4 regions of the Paenibacillus sp. LC231 genome follow, and region 3 is predicted to be linked to each of the others. Evidence: riboswitches for the same ligand, from Rfam matches in the RefSeq annotation. Region 3 holds a riboswitch; each other region holds the start of a gene.

Evidence for each region. A riboswitch is a leader RNA that binds a small molecule or an ion and turns the genes downstream of it on or off. The one in region 3 is predicted to bind ZMP and ZTP.
Region 1: linked by a shared signal. The riboswitch ahead of rpiB (ribose 5-phosphate isomerase B) and the one ahead of purT (phosphoribosylglycinamide formyltransferase 2) in region 3 are both predicted to bind ZMP and ZTP.
Region 2: linked by a shared signal. The riboswitch ahead of AK95_RS27885 (DJ-1/PfpI family protein) and the one ahead of purT (phosphoribosylglycinamide formyltransferase 2) in region 3 are both predicted to bind ZMP and ZTP.
Region 4: linked by a shared signal. The riboswitch ahead of AK95_RS12980 (bifunctional 5,10-methylenetetrahydrofolate dehydrogenase/5,10-methenyltetrahydrofolate cyclohydrolase) and the one ahead of purT (phosphoribosylglycinamide formyltransferase 2) in region 3 are both predicted to bind ZMP and ZTP.

The regions. Positions count from the first base shown of each region.
Region 1 covers NZ_JFOM01000008.1:216,703-224,274, forward strand. Annotated here, with positions in the region: gene AK95_RS04990 (FtsW/RodA/SpoVE family cell cycle protein) at 1-717, shown strand, start outside; gene spoIIR (stage II sporulation protein R) at 935-1,633, shown strand; gene AK95_RS05000 (L-threonylcarbamoyladenylate synthase) at 2,257-3,402, shown strand; gene AK95_RS05005 (manganese efflux pump MntP) at 3,485-4,048, shown strand; gene AK95_RS05010 (low molecular weight protein arginine phosphatase) at 4,102-4,689, shown strand; ZMP/ZTP riboswitch at 4,781-4,862, shown strand; gene rpiB (ribose 5-phosphate isomerase B) at 4,977-5,441, shown strand; gene AK95_RS05020 (TIGR01440 family protein) at 5,523-6,107, shown strand; gene AK95_RS05025 (serine hydroxymethyltransferase) at 6,198-7,448, shown strand.
Region 2 covers NZ_JFOM01000053.1:117,572-125,143, reverse strand. Annotated here, with positions in the region: gene AK95_RS27900 (carbohydrate ABC transporter permease) at 1-407, opposite strand, end outside; gene AK95_RS27895 (carbohydrate ABC transporter permease) at 404-1,369, opposite strand; gene AK95_RS27890 (hypothetical protein) at 1,602-2,369, shown strand; ZMP/ZTP riboswitch at 2,538-2,619, shown strand; gene AK95_RS27885 (DJ-1/PfpI family protein) at 2,680-3,291, shown strand; gene AK95_RS27880 (helix-turn-helix domain-containing protein) at 3,607-5,853, shown strand; gene AK95_RS27875 (ABC transporter permease) at 6,156-7,127, shown strand; gene AK95_RS27870 (carbohydrate ABC transporter permease) at 7,138-7,572, shown strand, end outside.
Region 3 covers NZ_JFOM01000006.1:179,701-187,272, forward strand. Annotated here, with positions in the region: gene AK95_RS03705 (cache domain-containing sensor histidine kinase) at 1-593, opposite strand, end outside; gene AK95_RS03710 (response regulator) at 599-2,233, opposite strand; gene AK95_RS03715 (MATE family efflux transporter) at 2,432-3,790, opposite strand; gene purT (phosphoribosylglycinamide formyltransferase 2) at 4,111-5,271, opposite strand; ZMP/ZTP riboswitch at 5,355-5,435, opposite strand; gene AK95_RS03725 (PAS domain-containing sensor histidine kinase) at 5,689-7,131, shown strand; gene AK95_RS03730 (YdcF family protein) at 7,142-7,572, opposite strand, start outside.
Region 4 covers NZ_JFOM01000015.1:615,686-623,257, reverse strand. Annotated here, with positions in the region: gene AK95_RS12985 (Cof-type HAD-IIB family hydrolase) at 1-558, opposite strand, end outside; gene AK95_RS12980 (bifunctional 5,10-methylenetetrahydrofolate dehydrogenase/5,10-methenyltetrahydrofolate cyclohydrolase) at 875-1,723, opposite strand; ZMP/ZTP riboswitch at 1,788-1,867, opposite strand; gene AK95_RS12975 (permease) at 2,025-3,035, shown strand; gene AK95_RS12970 (TIGR03943 family putative permease subunit) at 3,133-4,107, shown strand; gene AK95_RS12965 (CobW family GTP-binding protein) at 4,107-5,210, shown strand; gene AK95_RS12960 (YolD-like family protein) at 5,292-5,543, opposite strand; gene AK95_RS12955 (MarR family winged helix-turn-helix transcriptional regulator) at 5,799-6,200, shown strand; gene AK95_RS12950 (nitroreductase family protein) at 6,228-6,866, shown strand; gene AK95_RS12945 (putative quinol monooxygenase) at 6,877-7,173, shown strand.

The sequences.
Region 1 (7,572 bases), on a different contig from region 3:
GATCTGGGTAACGCGCTCAGTTATGTCGTCATTTTGCTGGGGCTGCTCTGGATCGGGAACGTTAAGTTCTCCCACGCGCTCATTGGACTTGCGCTTGTGGCAGGCGTGGCCTTCGGCGGCGCTCAGGCCTATATTCATTATCATGATGAACTGCTGGAATCGAAAATACTGAAGCCGCACTGGGTGGAACGGATTGATCCGTGGCTGTATCCGGAGAAAGCGACCGCCAAGGCCAGCTATCATACAACGAATGCGAAGCTTGCCATCGCTTCGGGCGGCATGAGCGGCGAGGGCTACATGCAGGGATCGTCGATCCAGTCGGGCAGAGTGCCTTATGCGTACTCCGATTCCATATTTGTGCAGATTGCCGAGGAATTCGGGTTTATCGGATCTTCCGTTCTGCTTCTGTTATATTTCATCCTGATCCATCGGTTGATCCTGATCTCCCTGGAATCCCGGGAGCGTGCGGGGCCGTTTCTCATTATAGGGATCGTGGCCATGTTCCTATATCAGATCTTCGAGAACATCGGCATGTTTATCGGTTTAATGCCGCTGACCGGGATTACGCTGCCCTTTATCAGTTATGGGGGAACTTCCCTTGTGATCAGTATGGCCAGTCTGGGAGTAGCCATGAGCGTGAAGCTGCATGGACAGGAAGTGGAGGAAGATATGCCGGATCCGCATGCCTATCGCCCGGCGGCTTCTAAGCAGGGATAAGCTTTTCTTTGTGGGAAGCTCCATAATCACGGAGACGAACTGAATAACCGATCTTAACAAAGATGCGATTCCGACTGGGGATCGCATCTTTTTTTGGTTCATGCTGGACCAATCTATGATTTTTATCAAATTTGCTAGATTCAACGTTTATATCTTTTACCAGCGGACATACTGATAGCATCATAGAGTTTCGTTCATAGAGAGGCGGTTGTCCGAGATGAAAAATTATAGTGAAACCCTCCGTATTATCGTGAAGAAAATGGTTGTGCTCTTATCCTGTATGTTTATGGTCATCATGGCTTGGGAAGGACAGCAGATTGATGCTTCCGTTGTTGGCGGTCCGATCCCTCAGGAATCGATACGACTTCGCATATTGGCGAATTCCGATAGCCCGTCCGATCAGCTGGTCAAAAGAGAGATTCGTGATTCGGTCGTTGAGCAAATGCAGCTCTGGGTCCTGCAGCTGGAGAACCCGCAAAGCCTGGAAGACGCCAAAGAATTAACCCGGCAGCATCTTCCGGAAATCCGCCAATTGGTGGGTGAAGAGCTGAAGAAAAGAGGGATTACGTACAGTTACACCGTAGAGCTTGGCGTTGTGCCGTTTCCGACGAAGTTATACGGGGGCACGGTGTATCCGGCCGGCGATTACGATGCGCTGCGGATTACGTTAGGTGAAGGTCAAGGGCAGAACTGGTGGTGCGTCTTGTTCCCGCCGCTGTGTTTCATCGATGGTGGCAGCGGGGATGCGGCGGCGCAGCCTGTTGACACAGGTATCCAAACGGTTTCAGCAGAGGCCGGCGACGAGGCTTCCCAAGAGGAAACACCGAAGAATGCAGGCGACAGTGAACCGGAGGTCCGCTTCTTCTTGTGGGATATGTTCCTTGGCATTTGGAACTGGGTGGTAAGCTTGTTCTAGGATTATAAACGAGTTGATTTTCAATCCTGATCGGGTATGATAAACTTTGAAGTAGAAGTGCGAGTTCAAAAAGTCGGATTTTCAGCACCGAAGCTTATGCTTCCGATGTGCGTTTTTCCAAAACGCTTCAGTTGGATGAAGCTAGGGAGTGAGGAGCGGAGCTACACGTTTTCAGAAAACGCCTTCGAAAGCATCTGCTGTTTTGGGTACGTGAGCACCTAAGATGTTTCCGCAGGAAACATGACTTCGTAAGCATCCACTTAGGCCCGGCTGAATTCAAGATTCGATACCGAGCTGCTTCCTGATTCGCTTCGTGTTAGATATAGGATTTATAAGTTATCAACGGTGTTGATGGAATTCTATATCGCAAGAAAACCTACTTCCGAATCGCGGTCGCTCAGCTCTGAATTGACCTCGATTGGTTTTCTTATCAAAAGCGGACTTTTTGAACAACCTCTAGAAGAGTGCTTTCTCTTTGGCGCGACTGGTTTGAATGGGAACCGGCACGGGACTGAAGAACGAAAAGCGCTTTTTATTTTGGGGCATAGGCAACACATGCGTTGGAGTTTATATAATTCATATACAGAAAGTTTGGGATAGGAATGGAACAGAACGGGAATGGCATGGAACCTAGCCAGCTGCGGGATAACGGCTTCCGCGAGGCTGCTGCAAATTCAACCCAGGTGTGGCATGTATCGAACTCGCTTTCCAGGGAGAGCTTGAGTTTGGAGAAGGAGGCGAAGCAGGCGCTGCAGGAAGCGGGGCAGATGCTCGAGCGGGGCGGAACCGTGGCCTTTCCGACGGAAACAGTCTACGGGCTTGGCGCAGACGCCGGTAATACGGAAGCGGTCGAGCGTGTCTTTGCCGCGAAGGGCCGGCCGTCGGACAATCCATTGATCGTGCATATTTCAGAGCTAACTCAGCTTGACGGTTTGGTCCGTCATGTGAATGAGACAGAAAGGGCGCTGATGGCAAGGTTCTGGCCTGGGCCGCTATCGCTGGTGCTGCCCGTTAAACCGGGTACCGTATCCCCTCGTGTGACGGCAGGGCTCGATACCGTTGCCGTGCGGATGCCGGATCACAACGTGGCGCTGGCCTTGATCAGCGCCGCCGGGCGTCCGCTGGCTGCGCCGAGCGCGAACCGTTCCGGTCGGCCAAGCCCGACGCTGGCCAGCCATGTCCTGGAGGATTTGGCCGGGGCGATCGACGGCGTCCTCGACGGCGGCCCTGCCGGGGTGGGCGTCGAGTCAACGGTGGTGCAAGTCGGCGAAGACGGCGCCGTCACGGTGCTCCGCCCGGGCGGCGTCACGGCCGAGCAGCTTGCCGCGGTTGCGGCAAGCGTGCGCATGGACCCGGCGCTTCATCGCGCCGCCGGGGAGGCGGAGAGCCCGGCGCCGCGCTCGCCAGGCATGAAGTACACGCACTACGCACCGAAGGGTGCGATGTGCGTGGTGCAGGGCCCGCGTGCCGACGCGGTATCGGCACGCATCGCGGCCGAGCTTGAGGCGGCTGCCCGGCGCGGGGAGGTGACCGGCGTGCTGTCGTTCGACGAGCACATCGGTCACTACCGCGCGGACGTTGCCGTCTCGCTCGGCAGCCTGGCCGCGCCGGAGGAAGCGGCCCGCCGGCTGTACGCCGGCCTGCGCCGGTTCGATGATGAAGGCGCAACCTTCATCCTGGCCGAAGCGTGCCCGGAGCAGGGCCTCGGAGCAGCCGTCATGAACCGGCTGCTCAAGGCCGCGGGACACCACATCATCGACGTGAATTAAAGCAGCCGCATGAACGCTGTTGGCATCATTTACCCCTTGTCCGCATATGGTGTACAAGACCATGGGACTTGGGGGAATGGGCATGCTGGAGGCGTCTGTCCAATCGGGACAGCTTGCGGCGATTCTGCTGATGGCGGTTGCACTCGGGCTAGACGCATTTTCGCTTGGAATCGGAGTTGGAATGAGAGGCGGTATGCGCTTAGGCCATATGCTGGGCATCAGCTTCATGATCGCGTTGTTTCACATGCTGATGCCGCTGCTGGGCTTATTTGCCGGCCGCTACGTTGGCATGTTACTGGGCCACGTCACAGGGCTTGCTGCCGGCGGGCTGCTGCTTTTATTGGGCGGGCATATGATGTATAACGCCCTGCGGGGCGGAGAGGGGCAGCGAATACATCCTACCGCATTTTTAGGCATGCTGCTGTTTTCGCTTAGCGTCAGCATTGACTCCTTCTCGGTAGGCGTTTCGCTCGGAATGTTTGTGAATGATGTGCTGTTAATCGTAATTTCCTTCGGGGTCGTGGGCGGTTTGCTGTCCATTCTCGGTTTGCTGCTTGGCCGTCAGGTAAGCAATAAGCTGGGGGAGTACGGTGAAATGCTGGGCGGACTGATTTTGGTTATCTTTGGCACCATGTTTATTTTTTGACGCAATATTTGTTACAATAACCCCAAAGAACCTACGAACGGGAGGAACGGACCGTGAAAAATATACTGTTTGTCTGCACGGGAAATACCTGCCGCAGTCCAATGGCGGAAGGCATGCTGCGCAAGCTTGCCAAACAACGGGGCATTCCGCTGGAAACGAAGTCCGCCGGCGTCTCGGCCGTGGATGGAATGCCGGTGTCCCATCATGCGGAATCCATACTGCGAGACCAGGATATCCAGGAACGCTTGGTGTCCAAGCCGTTGACCGCGAACCTGGTGGAATGGGCGGACCTGATTCTGACGCTGACCCAGTCGCATAAGCAGTATGCTATAAGGCAGTTTCCGCACGCCGCAGACAAGATGCACACGCTGAAAGAGTTCGTTGAGGATGACCGCCGGGTGCTGGACGATCTGCGGGAGCAGGATAGTCTGTATGCAGCGCTTGAGCTGGCCAGATCTCTGGGCCACGATGTCAGCGACCGTGACCGGGAGCGTCTGATCGAGCTGCGTCAGCGCATCCCGAGCTTCGATATCTCCGACCCTTTCGGGGGCTCGCGGGAGGAATATGAAGCGACGGCCGCAGAGATACGGACGGCGTTGTTCCGTCTTTTGGACAAGCTGGAAGCGGATCGGCACAACTAAGCCTTGTCTTTAGAGATATGAAGCCTGCCATTGGGCTAAAAAGCCACTTGCCTTTCGTATGGTATTGCTTTAAGATGAAGTTGAAAAACAAATGATCCGGTGTAACTGGCGACGAAGTGGATGAAACCACGATGGAGCATCGGAATATACGGCCGGTCGCCTGGGCAAAGAGCATTTGGAGCACAATACGTGCGCCGACTGCTCTTTTTTCGTCTTTTGCGCCCGATTTGGGTTATAATGAAACAAGCTAAAACGCAAAAGCGAACATACGAGGGGGTTTTTCATAGATGAAAATTGCATTGGGTACGGATCATGCCGGCATTCGTCTGAAAGAGGAAATCGTGGAAGTCATTCGGGGTCTTGGCCACGAGGTGGAGGATCTGGGCTGCGGCTGTTCCGATTCCGTGGATTATCCCGATTATGCCCTTCCGGTATGCGAGAAGGTCGTCTCGGGTGAAGCGGACCGCGGCATTCTGATCTGCGGTACGGGGATCGGCATGAGTATTGCGGCCAACAAGGTACCTGGCATTCGCTGCGCGCTGACACATGATGTGTTCTCAGCTAAAGCGACGCGCGAGCATAACGACAGCAACGTGATTGCGCTGGGTGAGCGTGTCGTCGGGCCCGGACTTGCTGCCGAAATCGTCAGCGCATGGCTGACGACGGATTTCAGTCATGGCGAGCGCCATGTCGGCCGCGTGAACAAGATCAAGGCCATCGAGGAGCGTTACCTGAAGAATGAATCGCGATAAGTGAACGCGTAATGCAGCGGCGGCTATCGTGATATGGGATTGAAGCATCTTCTGTGAAAAAATCATCGGGAGGACTGTGACATGACGGATATCTCCAAGGTTTCCTTGAACGAACAGACAGCGCGTATTGTCCGCGAACTGGCCAAAGCGGCCGTTTTAGGCCCGGGTAAAGTGCTGGTCATCGGAGCCAGCACCAGTGAAGTGGTTGGACGCCGAATCGGTACGGGCGGGGCTCTTGAAACGGCGCAGCAGCTTCTCCAGGGCATTGCCGAGGTTCAAGCGGAATTCGGTTTCGCGGTGGTCTATCAATGCTGTGAGCATCTGAACCGTGCGCTTGTCATGGAACGCGAGCTGCTTGAGCGGCTGAGCTTGACGGAAGTGGCTGCAGTTCCCATTCCGGGTGCGGGCGGGTCGATGGCTTCCGCAGCTTACCGCAGCATGAAGGAGCCCTGCCTTGCGGAATCGATTGAAGCCCATGCGGGTGTCGATATCGGCGAGACGCTGATCGGCATGCATTTGCGGAGAGTGGCGGTTCCATTCCGGCCGACCGAGCGTTATATCGGGGAGGCGCGCGTAACTGCGGCTTATACCCGCCCCAAGCTGATCGGCGGAGAACGTGCGGTGTACCGACTCGAGCAGAGGGATGATTCCACGCTGTGCGATTGATTCGAATGAGAACTCGCTTTTTCAATGATGACTACTTGTAGTTTTAAGTTTGCAAGAAAAAATAACGATGGATTATGGGAGGATATGAACATGATGGAACATTTGCGGAAGAGTGACCCGGCTGTATTGGAAGCGATGGATTTGGAGCTGAAGCGTCAACGCAGCAACATTGAGCTGATTGCCTCTGAGAATATTGTCAGCGAAGCGGTTATGGAAGCAATGGGGACGGTGCTGACGAATAAATATGCGGAAGGCTACCCTGGCAAACGCTATTACGGTGGCTGTGAGCGTGTGGATATCGTGGAAGATATCGCCCGTGACCGCGCCAAAGAATTGTTCGGAGCCGAGCATGCCAACGTTCAGCCGCACTCCGGTGCCCAAGCGAACATGGCGGTATATTTGGCAGCCCTGAAGCCCGGAGATACCGTGCTCGGCATGAACCTGGCCCATGGCGGCCATTTGACTCACGGAAGCCCGGTTAACGCTTCTGGTCTTCTGTACAATTTCGTTGCCTATGGCGTGCAAGAAGACACGTTCCTTATCGATTACGACGAAGTCCGCAAAGCGGCATTCAAGCATCGCCCTCGTCTGATCGTGGCGGGTGCAAGTGCCTATCCTCGCATTATTGATTTTGAAAAGCTTGCTGCCATCGCCAACGACGTAGGCGCGTTGTTCATGGTCGACATGGCACATATTGCAGGACTCGTTGCGGCAGGTCTTCATCCGAATCCGGTTCCGCATGCCCATTTTGTAACGACAACGACGCATAAGACGCTTCGCGGACCTCGCGGCGGTATGATTCTGTGCAAAAAGGCTTGGGCGCAAGCGATTGATAAAGCGGTATTCCCCGGCTCCCAAGGCGGGCCGCTTATGCATGTGATTGCTTCCAAAGCCGTAGCGCTTGGCGAAGCCTTGGATCCGTCTTTCAAGACGTATGCAGAGAATGTCGTGAAGAATGCGAAAGTGCTGGCCGATACCCTGATCGAGGAAGGCCTGAACATCGTTTCCGGCGGAACCGATAACCACCTGATGTTGGTGGATACCCGTAATCTGGACATCACTGGCAAAGACGCGGAGAAGGTTCTGGACTCCATCGGGATTACCGTGAACAAGAATGCCATCCCGTTTGATCCGACCAGCCCGTTCGTAACGAGCGGTATCCGTATTGGTACCCCTGCGGTTACTTCCCGCGGTATGGATGAGCAAGCGATGGTTACAATCGCGAAAATTATTGCCATGACTTTGAAGCAGCCGAAAGACGAGGCAACGCTTGAAAAAGCAGGCCGTTTGGTGGCTGAGCTTACCGATCAATATCCTCTCTATGCTGAAATGAAATATTAATCACAGTTTCCTTCGCATAAGAAGTCTATGATAAGAGGACCCCGCCTGATGCAGGTGGGGTCCTTTTAGGAGCTATGAACATTCTGGCCAGATTGCTATGCTCTCATTTTCCCGGTCAGGTCCT
Region 2 (7,572 bases), on a different contig from region 3:
CAGTCGAAGGAATGGAACATCGTATACTGCGGGATGAGCGTGACCTGTCCCGGAAGCATCAGGGTCATGAGCAGGATGGAAAACCATAACCCCTTCAGCGGGAAGGTCAGCCTGGCGAAGCCGAAAGCCACCAGGCTGGCTGAAATGACATGAATGATTGTGGTCGCCACGTTGAGCATGAGGCTGTTCATAAAGAAGCGTGTAAATGTATACTTGGGCAGTGCCATCCAGCCTTCCGTATAATTTTGCCACAACCATACTTTAGGGAACAGGGTGGGTAGACTGATTTCCGGTGTTGATTTGAAGGAGGCTCCGATCCACCAAAGCACGGGATAAAACATCACGAAACAGAATGCAATCATCACTACATGGACCAGCCAGTTTTGTTTATTATGTGAACCTGTCATTTGCGGCCCTCCGTTTCGGTTTCGTAGAAGACCCAGTATTTGGACGCGACAAAATTAAGCGCCGTGGCGATGCCGATAATAACGAGCAATATCCAGGCCAGGGCCGAGGCGTAGCCCATCTGCAGGGATCCAAAGGCTTTATTGTACAGGAACAGGGCAAACATCTCGGTTGAATTGACCGGTCCTCCATTCGTGACAACAAAAGCCGATGTGAACATCTGGAATGCGTTGATGATGCCCATGATCAGATTAAACAGGATGACCGGGGATAACATGGGCAGGGTAATCCGGATGAACTTGCGGAGCGGCGAGGCCCCGTCCACGGAGGCGGCCTCATACAGCTCACTTGGGATTTGCTTGAGACCGGCAAGGAAAATAATCATCGATGAACCGAACTGCCAGGCCGTCAGCAGCACCAGGGTGCCGAGGGCGGTGGAGGGGGTGCCGATCCAGTTTTTGGGGGCGATCCCGACCCAAATCACGAGCTGATTAATGAAGCCGTTCAAACCGAAAATATTGCGCCACAGCACGGCCACCGCCAAGCTCCCGCCGATCAGAGAGGGCAGGTAAATGATGGTCCGGTAAAAGGATATGCCCCGGATGTTCCGGTTCAGCAGCAGGGCTACAGCCAGCGCGGCCAGCAGTTTCAGCGGCACGGAAGCGATCACGTACAGAAATGTCACCTTCAGCGAATTGAAGAAGAGCCGGTCGTGAGCGATATCCTGGTAGTTCTCAAGTCCGATCCAGCGGGCCGGCTCCAGCAGCGAATACTCGGTGAAGGATAAATAGAAGGACTGGATAATGGGCCACAGCTGTAAAATAAGAAAGCCCAGCAGCCAGGGAGCGATGAACAGGTAGCCGGCTAACGGAGCATTCCAGCGCCCTTTGAGTGTTTTGGCAACCGCTTTCATATTCTTGTCCAGCTTGGCCTTGCCCACCGGCTGTGCCGTTTGTGCATTCATGATTAATCACCTCTCGCCTATTGATAGCTTCCATTGTATCCTGATGAAAATCAGGCCTGTAGGCGAAAGATGTACAAATTCTTTCATTATTGAATGATTAATAAGTAAGTTCAGGAGAAAGTGAATACATGCCCGATAACAAGGTTGCCTAAGGTCAATCCATCTTGGCATCCCATTAAAGCAAACGGGCAGTTTAGTGGAATATATTATCCATTTATGGGTGATGAATTCCATGCTAAACTATTCTTTTGAATGTTTTACGCTACCAGGACAATTAAATGTTTCAGAAAGGAAGTCCCCTTTGCCCAAGCACATAAAGATTTACGTACTAATACTTATTATTTACATATTAATAAACGCTGCGATGTACAAACATTTGGAAAACCAATCATCTGTAAAATACAATGACCTCTATTCACTGTATCAGCAGAAGAACGACTCGGCATTTGTCTATTTAGTAAAGCACGCTTCTGAAATGAATCCGCTTGCTGACACTTTAATGGCAATTAGTGAGTCGAAGGAAAATGAAGATCCTGCTAAGATTCGGCAATTGATCGATAAGGCGAAGATCCAAGCGGAAGAAATCGATGAGCAACTGTTAACAATCATTGAATTTAGCGATACCTTCAGAAACAATGCTGTTCCTCAGCTTTCAGTTAATAATACGGCAATGACAACGAATATGCAGCAGGATATGTTTTATCTTGCAACTCAGGCAAGGACATGGCCACCGTTATACCATATAAGCTATTTGTATTGGAAGTCTAATCCTAAAACAATAGACGCCAAGACTAGAGAAACCTTGCGCTCATTGGCGACTGAGCTCCGCGCGTTAAACGAAACGATTACGTCGATTAAGGATGACGCACATCACATGTTTTTCCAAGATCAAATAGAGTCACATAAAGCGGAGATACTACGGCAGTTGAAACCACACCTTGAAAGAATGAAAAAGATCCAAGAGGGTTTTACAGGACATAATTCTCTCCAAGAGGACTAAGGATCGTCAACGGTTATGTTTTGATTACTGGCAGGGCATGGTTTCCTCAACTAACGGGAGATGTATGTCAATATACAAGGAGCAGTTTGCTGCGGCAGGTGCTCCTTCTTTACTTTAATCCATATATTTACAATGTGAACAAAGATCATGTATATTAAGTATTAAAAATCTGGTATGTGTGACTGGCGTAAAAGTGGATTGAACCACGAGGAAGCACATATTTTATATGCCGTACGCCTGGGCAAAGTGTTTGATCTTTTGATCAAGCGCTTTATTTATTTTTCAAGGAATGAAAGGACTGGTAGCGGCGATGAAAATAGCGTTTGTGTTATTCGATGGAATGACAAGCATGGACTTAGCTGGATTTTATGAAGCAGTGACCTGGCTAGCGATCCTGAAAGCGAAGGAAAACGTATCATGGACGTTTTGTGCAGACAGGCCGGAGATCACGGATGACCGGGGGCTTAAAATGAAGTCCGATGCGGTGTTGCCTAATTTAGGTGAATTTGATTTAGTGTTTTTCCCTGGGGGCTTATCAACCAGAACGCTTCGATTTGATGAGGATTTCATGAGCTGGGTTCGGACAGCGGAACTTGTACCGTATAAGATTTCTATTTGTACTGGGGCTTTGCTAATGGGCGCAGCTGGTTTCCTGAATGGGAAAAGGGCTACTACCAACTCATCAGCATATGATTTACTGGCTCCTTATTGTGCGGAAGTGATTTCTGCTCGTGTTGTGCGTGATGGTAATACGGTAACTGGTGCGGGGGTTACGGCTTCCATCGACTTGGGGCTATACTTGGTCGAAATGTTGACGACCAAGGAGACAGTTCTTCAAGTTCAGCAGAAGATGGAGTATCCATATTATAAAGCAGGTAACTTAAGAGACGTGTATATGCACTATTCTTCAAAAGGAGGATAAGATGATTGTTCGTGTTCTTCAAGCGCATGATCAGCCGGCTGTGCACTTGTTAAAAATCTATAAGAGGAGTACAAATAGTCTTTTCAAGATTATGTAACATAAAATCAAATAGTTTTTGAATTTGTTAACTCCCTTCATTGCTTTCAAATCACATATGTTTAATGACCACGTCCATGCTATGGAAGTCGTGATGCTTTAGACTTGTTTTTCTTCCGCTCTTTAAAAAAGTGTTGGTAAACTCCGCTCATTCTTCTATGATGAAATTACTTCAAATCGACGATGAGATAAGGAATTATTCGCTTTAGGGGGATGCCTATGGGAAGAAAAGCGTGGTTTTACCGTCAGCTTTTATCGTATATGCCGGTCTTCTTTATCGTGATTTCATTTGTGTTTTTTGTCTTTTTCCAGATGCTCGGGGAACAGTCTCGGCAAGGTGCGATTCAGGCAAATGAAACGATGATTCATCAGGCGATGCGTTCGGTGGACAACTCGCTGAAGGCCATCGATCAGCTGCTCGTGCAGGAATTGTTGTTCAACCCCGATATGTCGGGATTTTTCAATCATGAGGATCAGGACAACGTCTATTTGAACATGCAGGCGGTGAAGGCCATGAAGCAGTTCAAGGTGTCCAATCCGCTTGTGGATTCCATGGTGCTCGTGCGGACCCAGGATGAGTTCGTGTTGAGTACTTCGTCCTCGTTCAACTTGCAGGATTATGCGGATTATGACTTTCTCAAGCCTTATTTGGACCAGGTCAATAGTGAAGCAAAGTGGAGTGCGATGCGGAATTTCCGGGAGTTCAGCTTCAACAGTATGCAGCATGTGGTGACCCTGGTGCGAGATGCACCCTTCGTTACCCATGGGAAAGGCGTTATTGCCGTTAATATCAAGGTGGACGCCATACAAAACATGATTCAGGGCATGGTAAATCCCGATGTTAGTTTCATTCATATGAAGGATACGCAGGGGCAGTCCATGCTCCCCGGTACCTCCATGGCAGAGAGTGGGGAGCTTGTCTCCAAGGCGATTTCGCCTTATACCGGGTGGGTATATGAGGGAGGTCTTACCCAAGGCAGAGTGGTCGGTATCGTCAGCCAGCTGTACAATATCTGGTTTATTGTTGGCTTGCTCATGTGCGTTGCCGGGGTCGTCTGGATCGTAGTGGTTACGCGCCGAAACTATAAGCCGATTGAAGCCATCGTGTCCCGGATTCATAACTATTCACAGTCTAAAACGAGCGCGCTGATCCATAACAGCAAACAGGATGAGTTCGCATTTATCGAATCGGCACTCGAAAGTATGCTGGAACAGGCGAGCAGCTTTCAACAGCAGCATCGGGAGGATTTGCTGCTGCGCAGAGCGTATCTGTTCCAGCAGCTGATGGAGGGGCAGTACCCGTCCCATATGGAGCAGTGGAATGAGCAGCGGGACGTCATGGGACTGCCGGACTTGTCCGAATCACAGATCGTCAATGTCATCGAAATCGATAAATATCCATTGTTCTGCGAGCAGTACCCGCAGCAGGACCAGTATTTGATCAAATTTGCCCTCAAAAGCGTCGTTCAAGAAATTGCAGCCGGGCAGGAAACGAGTGCTTGGACAGAATGGATATCCGCTTCGAAGCTGGGCGTGATGACGATGGCGGATGACCAGGACGCAGCACAGCATGTGGTCACGCTGCTTGAGCAGACCCGCCAGTGGGTGGAGCAGCATCTGAAGCTGACCATAACCGTTGGTATGGGGGAGAAAACAGAGCGATATACGGATATCCCGGACTCCTATGATCAGGCACGCACCGCATTGAAATACAAAATGATCCTCGGTGAGAACCGAATCATTCATTACACCCAAGTATCCGGGGAGGAGCGGGGCCATGCCTTTGATTTCTTGAACCTGATCCGTTCGATGGCTCAATCCTTCCGGCTCGGCAACAGGGATTGGCAGGAGAAATACAATGCCCTCATCCTTAACATTGGACAAAACATGCTGGACCGGGACGGCGTGGTGAACCTGGTGGATTACATGATGTACTCGCTCGGACGTGAGATGTCGTGCATGGCAAAAGAATTTCAGGATTTGTGGCTGACAGAGGGGCAGCCTGCGTTACGGAACGCGCTTCAATCATCCGATACATTGGAGCAGCTGGAACAGGAGTTCGGGGAGGCTTTATCCGCTCTGTACGACAGTATGCTCGCTCTCATGGAGGGCCGGAATCATGCGGACACGATTCAGAAGGTGCGCTTGTTTATGGAGCAGAACTCGAGCAATCCGGATCTGTCTCTCAATTATTTAAGCGAACGCTTCAATATGAACTGGAAGACGCTGAGCAAGCTGTTCCGGGAGGAGACCGGCCAGAAATTCGTGGATTATTTAATTGAGCTGCGGATGAACCATGCCCGGAAGCTGCTCGAGGAGACCATGCTGCCTGTACAAGATATCGCGACCGAAGTTGGGTATTCCAATGCCATCTCGTTTGGCCGGATGTTTAAAAAGCTGATGGGGATGTCACCGGGGGATTACCGTGAGCAGGCTGCTTATAAGCAGCAGAATTACGGGAACTAACGATGCTTCTAACTGCTTCATGCGTACTGAATCAAGTAGAGAATCCTTCTGACCAGGTCATGCATATATAACCAAGCAAAAGAGTCCTGCGGATGAACCGTCCCGCGGGCTTTTTGCTGTAAACGGAGATAGGTTTAGCCACGGAAAAAGGTTTATACGCCCTTAAGGCCTGTCGGACCTTAAGTTCCCACTGTTCGCGGAAATACGTTGATTCGGAGAATCTTGTTTATTGATCGGAAGGTGTTGTCGGCCCTAGACTTGGGATCAACACAAAGCGAAGGAGGGTGACCCAAGTGGCTCGAATGAGCAGCGCAATCCCAGTACCTGCAGATGCACAGGCGCCAACGAATTTACCGCCAAACAAGCCTATGAACCGAACGAGGAAGAAGCTGATGAAGCACTGGCAATTCTATCTGCTCGTGTTCTTCCCGTTAGTCTACATCATCCTCTTCAAATACGTTCCGATGTTCGGCGTCTTGATTGCATTCAAGGAATACAACGTCGTACAGGGGATATTCGGCAGTCCCTGGGTAGGGTTCGATTATTTCAAGCAATTGTTCGATGCTCCGTTCTTCTGGCAGTATGTCCGCAACACGCTCGAGATTTCCCTGTACGGCCTGCTGGTCGGTTTCCCGGCCCCCATTCTGTTAGCGTTGGCACTGAATGAAATCCGAAACGGCCGCTTCAAGAAAACCGTCCAGATGGTGACATACGCGCCGTACTTCATATCAACGGTGGTCATCGTCTCGATTCTGATTGTGAACCTCTCGCCCAACACGGGGCTGATGAGCAATCTATTCCGGGCACTGGGGCTTGAGACCGTTGATTTCCTTGGCGTGCCGGAACTGTTTAAGTCAATCTATGTCTGGTCCGATGTGTGGCAGTTCACTGGTTACGGTGCCATCATCTATATTGCGGCCTTGGCGGGAGTCAACCCGGATCTGTATGAGGCGGCAAGAGTGGACGGGGCAACCCGGCTTCAAAAGATCATCAATATCGATATTCCCAGCTTGTTTCCGGTCATCGTCATTTTGCTCATATTGAACCTGGGCAATCTGATGAGTCTAGGCTTTGAGAAAATTTATCTTATGCAAAACCCGCTCAATCAGAACACGTCCGAAGTCATCTCTACCTATGTGTACAAGGTCGGCCTGCTCGGGGCCAACTTCAGCTTCTCCGCCGCCATCGGCCTGTTCAACTCCATTATCAATTTCATTCTGTTGGTCATCGTCAATTACGTATCCCGAAAAGTTTCATCCACAAGTCTATGGTAGGAGGTAGCGCATGAGCAGATCAACCGTACGGGAGTCCGCTGCAGACCGGATTTTCCTTGGTATCGTGTATTTGTTTCTGTCTGTCGTACTGATCGTCATCCTGTTTCCGCTGCTGCATATTGTAAGCGCATCCTTTAGCTCTCCGGGCGCAGTGTCCTCGGGCAAAGTGTGGCTGTGGCCGGTGGATGTGACCCTGATCGGCTACAAAGCGGTATTCCAAAATTCCAACATTCTGATCGGGTTTGGCAACTCGCTGTTCTATGCCGTTGTCGGCACGATCGTGAATGTCGCATTCACCGTGATGCTTGCCTATCCGCTCGCCCGCAAAACGTTTTACGTTCGCAACATCATCATGATGCTGCTGGTGTTCACGATGTTTTTTGACGGCGGGCTCATTCCGAACTATCTTCTTGTGAAGTCGCTCGGCATGCTCGATACGCGTTGG
Region 3 (7,572 bases):
TATGTTGGCTCCCCGTTATGAACAACCGTAATTCCTTTGCTCATCGTGACAACCCATTTAAATGTATGGTCGTACAAATTCTGCACATGCGGCAGTGAGAAGCTCAGATGGTTGGAGACTCTCATGGCCGAGTGAAACCAGCTTTGTTCCGTCACCCGCGCGCTGGCCTTAACCGGCATAGCCGGATGGTTCCTCAGCATATCGCCCTGTTCATTAAATAACGCGATGGAGACGATGTCATCCCGGCTTCGCATGATGATGTTCAGCTGTTGAGTAACCTGCTCATCGTCCCATTGCCCGTCCGCGAGCATGTTTTCCTCAATGGCCCGATACAGCTGTGCCATCCCGTCCACATAATCCTCAAGATTATAGCTTACTTGATCCACGATTTGCTGGGCATTCAGAAACACGCTTTGCTCCGCCGATCGGGAGAATTTATTGAACAACAGAACGGCTACCACGATCACGATCAGCAAAATAAATGCCGAGAAGGACCACATGATGATCGATTGAATGCTGTGTGCGCGAAATCGCCTAATCCATCGCTGAATGGTTGGTTTAATCGAGTTCCGCTTGGCATACGCGATTTTCACCAGATCTACCCCCTCGCTTGTGTCCGGTATTCCTTGGGCGAGATGCCGACCAACTTCTTGAAGCAGAAGCTGAAATAATTCGGATCCGCAAATCCGACACGCTCCGCGATTTCGAAAGCTCTAAGATCCGATGATCGAAGAAGCTCCTTAGCCGTTTCCATCCGAAGCTGCATCAAATACTGCACGTAGGTCATTTTGACTTCTCTTTTAAACACAGCGCTAAAATAGCCTGTACTAATATGAAGCTGCATGCACAGCTTCTGCAGAGATAATTCCGAATCAACGTAATGCTCCCGTGTATATTGGAGTGCCTTCTCCACAATGTCTTTGTACGCATGCTGCCTGGAGCTGGCAATATGCTTTCGTATGGTCAAACTAATGTCCTGCAGCCAGGCTTTAGCCTCCTGTAATCCGGAAAACTTAAAAATCTCCGCATGCAGCTGAAATCCTGAACCGAACAACGCCTCGATCTCAACCCCGGATTCTTTGGCCGATCGCAAGACGGCCGTTACAACCTCCAGAAGGTATACCTGAACGTCCTGAATGGTACATGAGGCGCCAATGAGTTCATCGAATATATGCGAAATGGCTTCGGTCAATTCCTCTTCGGTTCCGAGCTTTAGACTGCGGATCAGCGCTTGCTCCTTTAATTCATCCAGACGAACCCCCTCCGGTCTCGGACGCTCGACATCATCGATGAAAATGACTTTCTCGGCACCAAAAATCAACCGGTAGTCGAGCGCCAGCAGCGCACCCTGGTAGGAAAGCTTCAGGTCTGTTAGATTCCCCACCTGTGAGCCCACTCCAATCGTAACCGGCAGCTTCAAATAATGAAGAATGCTTTTTAATAAACGGTCAAGTGTCACCTGCAGCTCGCTAAACCAAGCTTCTTCCTCCCTCTCATCATTCGCAATCAGCAGCACAATGCTGTCCTGATATATGAATGCGCTTACAATAGATAAGGGATCCAGAAGCTCCTTAGCGATGTTCAGCATGGCATGCAGCATTAAATCCAAGTCTCCAGAATGGCGTAGGGAGGCTGATGAGGTTTGCTCCTTATCAACAGAAGCGGGATATAAGGCCATAACCGCAGCAAGGTAACAACCTCCGTTCAAAGATAATTCGTAATTTCGAATCTTCTCTTCAATAATCGAGCGGGGTAATTTCCGGGTGAGCAGCGACGCAAGAAACGATTCTCGAAGCAATGGCAGGCTCGTGCGGTAATGCTCCTTCAATTGGCGCACATCCTCGCGCTCTGCAACCTCCAAATCGATCTTGTCCTTGATCTTCCTCAATAGCTCCATAAAGCTTTCGGCTGAGAAAGGTTTAAGCATATACTCGTCCACGCTGAGCGTAATCGCTTGACGGGCATAATCAAATTCATCGTATCCGGTTAAGATCACAATTTTGCACAGCGGCTGAAACTCTCTGAGCCATGAGGCCAACTGGAGCCCATCCTGAAACGGCATACTGATATCGGTAATGACAACATCCGGCTCCAATCGCTCCGCAAGCTCCACAGCTTCTCTCCCGTTCTCCGCCGTTCCCTCGATCGTGAATCCGCAGGCTTTCCACTGGATTTCCTGCACGAGTCCCTCTCTTACGTCGGCTTCATCGTCCACTAACAGCACTTTGTACAAGGCAACCCCTCCTGTTCTAATCTGTCAAATTAGTTAAAAGAATCTAATGTGATCTTACCGCGGCCCATCCAAATTTGGAATGCATCATTTACACGCTGTTTTGAGGCAAAAAAAAGAACGAATGCATGGCTCTTGAACAACAGAGTGATTTCTGTTCGTTAAGTCATGATTCGTTCTGAACTCGATTGTATAAAATCCTTACGCCTGGGCCGGTATGGAGACGGGATTAGCAGGCGTGCCTAACCTTTTAATGCTCAGGTAGTAGGCAATGCCGAGCGGGATGACGGCTCCGAGCCAAGCCAGCGGGTTCGCCAGGCTTGCGCCGAGGAACCCGATCTGCGCGGTCAGGAAGATGGCAGCCAATACCCGCATAATCAGTTCCATGATGCCGGCTACGGTTGGGATAAAGCTCTGTCCCAGTCCCTGCAGCGTGAAGCGGTAGATGAACAACAGCGACAGAAGCAAATAGGTGCTTCCGTTCGATAAGAAATACAGCCTGCTAAGGGACAGCAATTCTTCCTGTCCTTGACCGACAAAGAGGCTGACGGCTGCAGGGCCCGCGAATATAACCAGCATCCCCACGGCGATGCTGAAAGATCCCGAGACCCATATACATTGTTTAACTCCAAGCTTAATTCGGTCTATGCGATTCGCACCGAAGTTCTGGGCCGCAAAAGTCGCCATCGTAATGCCAAAGGAACTCATGGGCTGCGTAGCGAGCATGTCAATCTTCTGAGCAGCAGTATATGCGGCTACGGCTGTTGCCCCAAGACCGTTAAGCGTAATCTGAAGAATGATGGCACCGATTGCAATGATGGAGGCTTGGAAGCCCATCGGGAAACCGACCCACATATGCCGGCGTATAAATGTCCAATCGATGGACCAATCGGCATTCTTGAACTGCAGAAGCGGAACCTTTTTATGAATGTATAACAAGCAGAGCAGGCAGGAGAATAGCTGCGATACCACCGTGGCAAGCCCTGCTCCGGCTACTCCCATCTTGAATACGAGAATAAATAACAGATCGAGTACGATATTCAGAATGCTTGCGACTACCAAGAATAGAAGCGGTGTCCGGCTGTCCCCAAGCGCTCTGAGCAAGTTCGCCAGCAAGTTGAACAGGACGGCTGCCCCAACACCCCAATTAATGACAATTAAGTACGAATAGGCATCATCCAGGATTTCTGCCGGCGTGTTCATCATGACGAGGACAGGCCTCGTGAATATGACACTCACAATGGTCAGAAAAACCGTGAATACAAGGCTAATCCATATACTCGTTCCCACGCTTTTGCGAACGCCCGCGATATCCTTGGCGCCAAAACGCTGCGCCGTTATGATGGATAAACCTGCCGTCAAGCCTTGGGCAAAGCCAATAACAAAAAACAAAATACTGCCCGTCGAGCCAACGGCCGCAAGTGCGTTCACACCAATGGTGCGCCCAACGATCAGGGTATCCGCCATATTATAAAATTGTTGAAAAATATTTCCGATTAAAAGCGGGATCGTAAACATGATGATCAGCTTGATCGGACTTCCTTGCGTCATGTCTCTCATGTAGATTCTCCTATGCCGTCACTAAACGTTCCTCTATATATTTATTAGATAATATAACGCTATAAAGCCTATAGAGCAGTGCCTTGAAAACATTATAATGGGTGAGGGTCGTTTGTATTCTTGTGTATCTTATCATGAAAGAACATAAATTTCTGCATATTTATCATCAAAACCACTAACAAAACTAAGTCACTAAGGTCAGAACGGTTCATACCGGATTTTGATCCGCGAAATCATTTCAATGAAAAAGATCAACCAGTTAATCGGTTGACCTTTTTTTCAGAAGATTATGGATGCACCACCCTAAGAATCGGTAATGATTAGGCTTCCTCAATAGCAAGCTCATCCAAAGCCTGCTTCGCACGCGAACGCGCTTCCTCTACTGTGCCGGCGGTTGACAACGCAACTGCGACCCGTCTTCCAACCTTGGTCACCGGTTTCCCAAAAATGCGCAGCTGCGTATTCGGAACAGCCAGTGCTTGCTCGGCACCGGTAATTGTGTAGTTCTCCAGCTCTCGCACAGCTTTCAGCGGACGACTGGCTCCCGGCGTTATTAATTCGATCTCCGGGATTGGAAAACCAAGAATGGCACGGACGTGAAGCGCGAATTCAGATAAATTTTGCGTCACCAGCGTAACCAAGCCGGTATCATGCGGTCGCGGAGACACCTCGCTAAAATACACTTTATCCGCAGCAAGGAACAATTCAACACCAAACAATCCATATCCGCCAAGCTCGTCGGTAATCGTCCTTGCAATATATTTAGCTTCCTCCATTTGCTCATCGGACATGTTGTGCGGCTGCCAGGATTCGATATAGTCCCCGCTCTCCTGAATATGACCGATTGGCGCACAGAAGTTTGTTCCATTGACGGAGCGAACGGTCAAAAGCGTGATCTCTGACTGGAACGTAATGAATTCCTCAATGATCACTCTGCCGTTCTGCACGCGGCCGCCTTCCATCGCGATGTTCCAGCAGGACTCGATATCCCCTTCGCAGCGGCATACACTCTGGCCTTTGCCTGAGGAACTCATCAGCGGTTTAATCACGCACGGAAAGCCCATATCCAGGACAGCCTGTTTAAATTCCTCATAAGTATCGGCAAATCGATAGCCTGCAGTAGGCAGTCCCAACTCCTCGGAAGCCAACCGGCGAATCCCTTCACGATCCATCGTAAGCTTCGCAGCTCTGGCAGTAGGAATAACCCGGTACCCCTCTTCCTCCAGTCTAACCAGCTCCGAAGTAGCGAGCGCCTCGATTTCGGGTACGATCAGGTCCGGCTTCTCCAGCTCGATGATTGCGCGTAATTTCTCCCCATCCAGCATATCGAGGACATGGCTGTGATCGGCAACATGCATGGCAGGAGCGTCAGCATAACGATCGACCGCTACGGTTTCAACACCCAGTCTCTGGGCCTCAATCACGACTTCTTTTCCGAGTTCTCCCGAACCTAGCAGCAGTATTTTCTTCGTTATTAACATCGTTGTTTGATCCCCTTTTCGTAGTTTCAGAGACTTATAAAAAAGCAGAAAATAATAAAGAGGTAAGGGAAATAAGCTTCCCTTACCTCTGCCCAGGCGTACGGCCGTCGTCATCTATGTGCTCCCTCATGGTCCCCCATGCTACGCCAGTTACACATAAACCTATACATTGTTATTTAAATCATACTTAATCTTCCCGTTAATTGCAATATCACCGTAAGGCGACATTAGGATTTAGACTTCAGCATGTCGATGGCATCCTTCAGCGATTGCGAAAGCCACTTCTTGGGATGGATTTATCGCCAAAACGAGAAATTTCGTTAAAGATCTATCGCTTTAAAGGATTGATGAATGATAGGGTCCAACATATAATATGGATAAATTCATTCCTGTCAGATATTTGAAAGGAGACTTGCTGTGCTGCCCTATTCCAACCCCAATCATGATTTTGCCTTTGAACAAGCCGTAATCGGAATGGCATTGATATCGCTTGATGGTTCGATTCTTAAGGTCAATTCGGCACTAAGTGATCTATTGGGATATTCACAGCAGGAGTTAACTGCCGGGGCGTCACAAGAAGATTGCAGCATCCGCGCCTTATTGAATCAAGTGGTTTGGAACACAAGAGCCACTCAAGATCAACAGCAATCCATAACCCAGTTTGAATATGTTTACCGCCATCCATCCGATCGTGAAGTATACCTCAGTTTACGTATCAGCGTTAAGGAGGAGCTGGCGCAGAGTTTCCGTGGCTGCTTGGTACAGTTTGAAGATCGAACCTTGCTGAGACAACTTATGAGACAGCTGGAGCTGAAGGAACAGAAGCTAAACGAGAAGGAAAATTCGTTTCTGCAGCTGTTGGAAGGACTTCCCTTATCCGTACTCATAACAAAAAAAGGCATTGTCCACTATGTTAATCCTGCCGCGCTCAGACTTGTTAATGCTGCGCATCCCCGCGACGTCCTCGGGATTTCAACCGACGTGGTAGTCGACGCATCGTACCATAACGCATTAATGAAACGCAGGGCAAAATATACGGAGAGCGGAGAGATCGGCAGCGTCGATTATTTGATACGCTGTTTGGACGGACAAGAGAAAATGGTCACCGGGTTCACGTTAATCATTAATTATGAAGGTGAGAAAGCGGCGGTCGGGATCTTCAAAGACATCACAGAGCAGCAGTTGGAAGAAGATCGCGTGATGCAATCCGAGAAGCTGACCACCGCCGGCCAGTTGGCCGCCGGCATTGCCCATGAAATTCGGAATCCTTTAACTTCGATTAACGGATTCGTAAAATTGCTGCGATCTGCGGAACGCAGCAACGAGCTCTATTTTGAAATCATTGAATCGGAGCTCAAACGCATCGAGCTCATTGTCAATGAACTCCTGGTGCTCTCGAAACCGCAGAGTGTCCATGTCAGCGGACCCATCGACGTGTTTGCCATTATGGAACAGATCATTACGCTTATGAAGGTTCAAGCAGCCCTCAAAAATATCGAGATCATCCCTCATTATCCGATGGCACCGGTCTTCGTCCAGGGTGAAGTAAACCAGCTCAAGCAAGTGTTCATCAATCTGCTGAAAAATGCCATGGAAGCGATGAATCAAGGCGGTACCATTACCCTGGACATTTTGCACAACGCTCAAGAGGTTCAAATCATCGTGCAGGACGAAGGGATTGGCATGACGCAGGAGCAAATCCAAACCCTGGGACAGCCCTTTGTTACGACCAAAGACACCGGGACGGGACTGGGACTGATGATTACCAAGAACATTATTCATAATCATGGCGGTACGATGAACGTAGAGAGCATACCCGATTATGGGACAACCTTTACGATCCATTTACCGGCCTTATAACGCATACATATTATCGGAATGGTGAAGCCAGTTGATAACCGATGTAATAAAAGACTTCTCTGATTAAAAAAGGAACTTTGCTTCTCAGGCTCTGATACGCACTCCGGGCTGTGGGTGAAGGATTGGCTTTCAATCCCATGTCGTCAGCCATCATCATCGCCCGCTTCATATGCAGCGGGTCACTTACAATGAGGTAAGAGGACAGCCCTGCTGAATCTCCTACCTTATTGGCAAAGTGCAGATTCTGCTCCGTGATCGTCGAAGCCGACTCGACAAGGATGTCACTCTCTGGAACACCGTGCTCGATGGCATACTGCCTGGCAACTTCCGATTCGGCAAGTTCATCCTCCGAACTGCGTCCGCCTGTAAATATCAGCTTGTCTACGTACTGCCGGTCATACAGCCATAGCGCATGATCAATGCGTCCCTGAAAAACAGGGG
Region 4 (7,572 bases), on a different contig from region 3:
GGCTTTGGATCCCCCGGACGGCAGCACATCGATTCCATAAGGACCCCATCGAACGAAATCGAACCGGCCTGCGAAATTGTTCACGTAAGCCGCTTCCTCATCCTCCGTGCAGAATACAATGGCCTGATAAATATCTCTGCCCAAGTTATATTCCGGATCATATTCAGGGATCGTGAGTTTCAGTTCCCCCCAGCTGGAATCGATATGAACGTGCTCGGTTACGTTCATCTTCATGGCTTCACTGCCGGCATATATGATCGGATGATCAAACTCAACGGCCTGCTCCGTCAGCTTCTGCAAGGCATCTTGCGCCAATGGATTTCCATAGATCGGTTTGCCTTCATGAACCACATACTGACCGTTCATACAAACATAGGAATTGATACCGAGCTCCTCCCGCAGCTCTTCAAAATGATAGGGAGCGCGCCCTGTCGCTATAGCGACGATGTGCCCGGCATCCTTTAACTCCTGAATGGACTCTTTCGTTGTAGCCGGAACTTTCTTTTCATGATCCAGCAGCGTCCCGTCGATATCAAAAAATATGATTTTCTTATTCAATGAAACTCGCCCCTCTTCCGTAGATTCTAGCCAGTAACCATATTGTAAATGATGAAAAGCATTTCAGAGCAAGCCATTATTTCAGCAAGGTCGTTCGAACACTTCCCGATAGTGCATAAAAACCCGCGCTGGAGCACGGTTTCTGTGGTATTTTACATAAGCGCAATTTGCCGTCATTTTCTTATCTAACGACAACAAAAGAGTCCGCCTTGTGCAGACGGACTTCTTCTATGGGCTTATTTCACTTCCGAGCGAACCTCATCGAGCATTTCATGGGCGCACCTTCATTCATATGCAAATGGTCTGTGGCTTTCCTTTAGGCTTGCACGGTTCGCCCGGCCGACTCGACGGTATGCTTCAGCAATGTAGCAATCGTAACGGGGCCGACACCTGCCGGTACCGGTGTAATCGCAGATGCCACGTTCGCGCAGGCTTCATAATCGCAGTCGCCGATATTCCCTTTATTGTAGCCGGCATCCAATACAACGGCACCCGGCTTAATCCAGCTCCCTTGAATGAAATTAGGTTTGCCTACGGCCGCAACCACGATATCCGCCTGGGACACAAGCTCCCCGAGGTTCTTCGTTCTCGAGTGGCAGATCGTAACGGTAGCATTGCGATTGAGCAGCATCATCGATACCGGCTTACCCAGAATCGGACTGCGTCCGACCACCACGGCATGCTTCCCTTCGATCGGCAGATCATAATAATCCATAATCGCAATAATCGCGGCAGGCGTACAAGAAGGATAATCGGCAAAACCAAACGCATTTTGCGAGAAGCCGAGCGTGGTTACTCCATCCACGTCTTTTTCAATGGCAATGACATCAAAAGCCGCCCGTTCATCGATATGATGCGGCACCGGATGCTGCAGCAGAATACCGTGGACATTCGGATCCTCGTTCAGCTCTTGTATCGCGGCGATCAGCTCCTCGGTCGAGGTCGATGTCTCCAGCACCACTTTCTTGGATATGATGCCAAGCCGCTCGCAAGCATTTCCCTTCATCCGCACATAGGTCGCAGAAGCAGGATCATCGCCAACCAGAATCGTTGCCAGACAAGGCGTTATCCCGTGCTGCTTCAATTCCTGTACCTTCACCGCCAGCTTTGCCTTAATATCATCGGATACCTTTTTTCCATCCAAAATTACGGGTTCCTTACTCATGCTAATCCGCTCCTTCGCCATTGTATTAAAAACATAAAGAGGCAAGGCGACTGATCGTCTCCTTACCTCTTGCCCAGGCGTACGGCATATGATCCTATGTGCTCCCTCTTGGTACCCCAAGCTACGCCAGTAACACACAGAAAACTTTTTTTAAATATATCACGACTTTGGACTTCGCGCTACCGGTCATGAAGTTCACGTATTAAATCGTAATCTTTTTGATTAATTTGCAAGAATCTAGTATGTTGCCGATGGTACAAGCATAGAATGTCTTAAGAACAATTCGCTCCAGGAGGCCTGAATGAAATATCCGGTAATCTTCAAAATGCTGCCCTTCATGATTCCGCTTGTCTTCGTGATACCGGTCTTGACGATAAGGCTGCAGAACGATACAAGTCTAATATCTAGCCGTGACATACAGCAGGTAAAAACGGTTTTTACAGGCATTTTCCTTGAGGCGCTTCCTTTTGTACTGCTTGGAGTTCTGCTGTCGTCCCTTCTTCAGCTGTTCGTTAAAGAACAGTGGGTGCGTCGGATCACGCCCAAAAATCCGGTCATCGGCGTCCTGTTCGCTTCCATGCTGGGGATCGTGTTTCCCATCTGTGAATGCGGGATGATCCCGGTCGTCCGAAGGCTGATGCTTAAGGGGATGCCTGCCTACATCGCTGTAACCTTTATTCTCAGCGGACCTATCCTGAACCCCATTGTGTTCGCTGCGACGATCATGGCCTTCCGTTCGCATCCCGAAGTGACGATCGGCCGGATGGGACTGGCTTTTGCAGTCGCGGTAACGGTAGGTTTGCTTGTCTATGTTTTTTCAAGGAACAACCCGCTCAAGCGTTCCTTACAAGAGTTTTCCGAACAAGATTCCGCCGTTGGTGAACGCAAGCTGCACGAGCATCCCAAAACCTGGAGAAGCCTGTTTGTCCACGCCGGAGACGAATTGATCGAAATGGGCAAATACCTGGTTCTTGGCGCATTCCTGACAGCCTGCATCCAATCCTTCATTCCTAGAGAAGAGCTGCTGGCATTGGGGAACGGTCCCACCGCTTCTTACCTGTTCATGATGGGGTTTGCTTTCATTCTATCCCTCTGCTCGACTTCGGATGCATTTGTGGCATCGGCGTTCACGCACACCTTCACCGTAGGTCCGCTCGTATCCTTCCTCGTGCTCGGCCCGATGCTGGATTTCAAAAGCTTGCTCATGCTGTCGGCTACCTTCAAGACTAAATTCGTCATCGGTTTAAGCCTGCTGGTGATGACGCTTGTCTTCATCGGCTCTGTAGCCGTCAACGCTCTTTTGGGTGGATAGCTGCCTAAGGATGAAAGATTGACGAAAAACCAAACGAGACTACCGGGACCGTTTAGGATCATCAGGTATCCGCTTGAGATTGGAGGTGATTGGGAGGATGAAGTCCAGTTTGAGGATACGGATTCACTATACGCTCCGGTCGCTGCTTGTTGCGGCTCTCGCCGCTTATATCATGCATCTGAATGCTTCAGATTCGCTCGAATATTACCTAGCGCCTCATATGCAGACCCTGCTGCTTCTCTGCCCGGTTCCGTTGTTGTTCATTGCATTCGGGATGATGTGGCATTCCCTTGCGGGCGATTCCGGAGAGGTGTGTGATTGCGAGCATCCCCTGCCTGCCGGCCTTGTCAAAAACGTAACTGTATACGGGTTATTCACGGTGCCGCTGCTGTTTGGCCTGCTCCTGCCGGACCAAGCCCTGGGCAGCGATATGGCAGCCAAAAAAGGAATGATCTACACCTATCCGAATCCCGATGTACGGCGTAAAACCGATGACCGCAACACGTCCGCCTTTTCAGGCACGGATAAGCGATTACCCGGCATGGATCAAGGAGCAGAAGAAAATATCGCTTTGAACGAACGATTCGTTGCCAAGGACATCTATAGTGTGGAGTTTGCAGAGCTTGCCAAGCGCTTATATACGCTGCCCGTCATTAAGGTGGAACCGGACATTTTCTCGGAAACCGTCGGGGCCATGGATATGTACAAAGAGCATTTTCAAGGAAAAACCATCTCGGTGCAAGGATTCGTCTTCCGCGACGGACATATGAATGAGGATACCTTTGCCGTCAGCCGATTCCTCGTGATGTGCTGCACGGCAGACGCCGTACCGTTCGGGGTTCTTGTGCGGGGCACGAATGCTGCGTCGTTCGCTAATGATACGTGGGTCCAGATTGATGGCACGATCCAGGTCGCCACCTTGAATGGTAAAGAGACGCTGCAAATTCAAGCGAAGCAGATTCAGCCGGTCGAGCAGCCGGCATCCCCTTACATTTTCACGAATCCGGACTCCGTCGCGGAGTTTGACCAGCTGTATTCGAATGATAACGAGACCAAGGAGGAAATCAATTAATGAACAAGATACCCGTTGTATTGATTAGCGGATTTTTGGGAAGCGGCAAAACCACGCTGCTGCTCAGACTGCTGGAATATGCCGCCAAGCGGCAGTGGAGAACCGCCGTGCTTATGAATGAGATGGGCGAACAAGATGTGGATGGTGATACGGTCTCCAACCAAATCCCCGATCTTCCGATTGAGAAGCTGCTCGACGGATGCATCTGCTGCACCCGGCGAGACGAGCTGGGTCAAGCATTGCAAACCCTGTTAGATCAGAAGCCGGATCTCATATTCATCGAAACGACCGGCGTGGCGAATCCTGAACAGATTCTTGAGGATCTGCAGGATCCGTCCCTGGCTGATCGAATCTCAATCCAGCACAAAATTGCCTTGGCCGACTGCAGCAAATTTCTCGAGTACAACAGCTTCTTTGCATCCAGTCGTGAGCTGGTGCGTACCCTGCGGGGACAAATCAGCTTCGCGGATATGATCATCCTTAACAAGGCCGGGGACTGCGACGATAAACAGATCAACAAAGTCATGACCTCCATTAGAAAAATAAACACGACGGCAAGCCTGTCCGTAACCGACTACAGCCGTTTGGATGAAAATGAAGTGTTTTCGACGCTTCAGCTTCAGCTTGAGGCCTCTAAGGACCCGAGCCATTCGTTTCCAACTTCGCAATGGAAGCCAGGAGATCTTGCGGATCATTCGCAAGACAAACCGTTGACTGAAAATCACAGCAAGCATGCGCACCACCAGCCAGAGAGATCTGCCAATGACCACCATAGCCATCTGCACGGAGAAGAGTCCGGACACAGCAGCACATCCTTCACGGGCATGGATACCTTGACCTTATCTGCTCCATCCCCCTTCCCGCTTCAGTTGAGCGCGATCGAAACTTTTCTCGGTGCACTGGGCTCCAGCCTGATTCGGACCAAAGGTTACATCCATCTCTCGACGGGTCCCTCTCTAGTTCAGTGGGCGGGGTCAGAGCTTGAATGTAAGCCAAGCACGCTGCAGCTGCAACGCGGATATCTTACGCTGATCGGCCATCGTCTGAATAAAAATCGCATTATTCAGGAGTGGGAAAGCTTGCTCAGTGGCGTGGTACAATGACAGCTGAATGGATGGTTATAATTAGACAGAGATAAAGTAAAGGAGATCCTCGCAGGATCTCCTTTTTCAGTATAATTCTGATTAGTCCCTGGGATAATTCACTTCCATAATATCCATAAAGGGAACCTTCCTAATGACGCCATTTTCTTTCATGTGCACCTTCCCTGTGCGGGAGTCCATTTGATCGATTTGTCCGCGGACTGCTTCTTCCCATCCCCAGACCGTCAGTACGATGACCGATTCCTCCTGGTAAGCTTCCGTAAGCTGATTTCCGAGCTCTTCCAGTACAAACTCATCTCTAGTGGGTCTCTTTGGAACTCTTGCTTTTGCCATAACCTTGTCCTCCTGATTTATGTTGTTCATGCGTTAGCATTACATTCTCCATGAAAAACTAATCTTTCCTCAAATCTATGAATTAGGAATCTACTTCCTATTATACATGAAATCCGATTCAATTTTTTATGCAAAAGACTTGATTTTCAGAAAACAAAGGTATATGATTGACCCATCAAACATTGATGAGTCAATGAATTGAAGGGGGTCTTTATAATCGCTACGTGCCATACGGAAGACTTGCTGTACTTGCTAATGCATTTAAACAAGCATATTTCGACCCGGTTTGAACGATGTGCTGGAGTTAGTCCCAATCGGCTCGAACTCTTATGCAAATTAACGGGGGGCCAAATTAGCCAAACGGATTTGCAGAAGGCAGTGTCTATTGATCCAGCTGCGGTGACCCGTCATGTTCAGCAGTTGGAAGCGGAAGGAATACTTCTCCGAACCAGATGTGAGAATGACAACCGGATTACGTTGGTTCAGCTAACTGAAGTGGGCAAAAGTAAAGTAGCAGCGTTTAAGGCAGAGAAAGATCGTTTTATGGAGGAACTGCAGGCAGACCTCACGGAATCAGAACGACTTGCGTTTGTTCAAACTCTACAGAAATTGAACAGCAAGATTCAACTAATGAAAGAACCAAGTAAGACCAATTAACTTATAGAGATTAAAGGAGAGAATATCATGACTGTAACTTCCCTAAACAATAATTATAAAGAAATTATTACTTCCCGTCGCTCTGTGCGGGTATACGACCCATCGGTCAAAATCAGCCGTGAAGAAATGACTGAAATTTTGGAAGAAGCGACTTTGGCTCCGTCATCCGTTAATCTTCAGCCTTGGAGATTTCTTGTCGTTGATAGCCCAGAAGGTAAAGCGACGCTTGAAGAGCTTGCACCAGGGAACAAAACGCAAGTTTCAACTTCTTCCGCTGTCATTGCTGTATTTGGAGATATGAACGCATTCGACAATGCAGATGAAATTATGGGTAGCGCCGTGGAACGCGGTTATCTGCCACAAGAGATTAAAGATCAGATGATGGCAAACTATACCGATCTCTTCGCACGTATTCCGGCACAGTCTTTCCGTGAAATGATCCTTATCGATAGCGGCTTGGTTTCCATGCAGCTTATGCTTTCTGCTCGTGCCCGTGGATATGACACGAACCCCATTGGCGGATACGACAAATCCCGAATTGCAGAGGCATTTGGTATGGAGAAAGAACGTTATGTGCCGGTAATGCTCATCTCTGTAGGTAAAGCTGCCAAAGAAGCGCGTTTGACGACCCGTCTTCCTATTGATCGTATTGCAGAGTGGAAGTGAGGTCATAGCGATGATTATTATTCATGCAGAAATGAAAGTAAACCGTGAACTAGAGGCAGAATTTCTGGAATCCGTAAAAGATCTTATTGAGGCATCCCGCGCGGAACAAGGAAATGAATCTTATAAGCTGCTTAAAGATACGGAGCAGGATAACACGTATCTCATGATTGAACAGTGGAAAGACCAGGAAGCTGTGGGGCTCCACAATGCGAGCAGCCATTTTCAGGCATTTGTAGCTAAAGCTCCAAAATACCTGACAGCTCCGCTAAATGTGCAAGCATATGCAGGCCAACCGATAAACAAATAATGAACAGACTGCAGTCACGTTTAAAAAGCCAACTCGTTCAGACGAGTTTGGCTTTTTTTAATTATATCCCTATTTTCTTCGGATTCTATCTTATAAACTCTCCCATAAAAAAGCCCCCTTTAAGTAAACTGTATGGTCTGTAGCGTCTTCTTCAGCACAGTCTACTCAAAAGGGGGAACATATCCTAAACCTTACAGCGATAGCTCTTCGATAGCCATCCATGGCAGCGGATTGTTAAAGGTCGACCAATCATACCATGCAGGGAGGCCCTGTCAACGCAACTGCAGAAGAACAAGCAGCATTTGATGGAATGGCTCCGATGGTGAAACAAGGATTTGGCGGAACTTTTAATCAACTCGCGCAATACCTTGAAAGCCAGCAATAATAACATGGATCAAG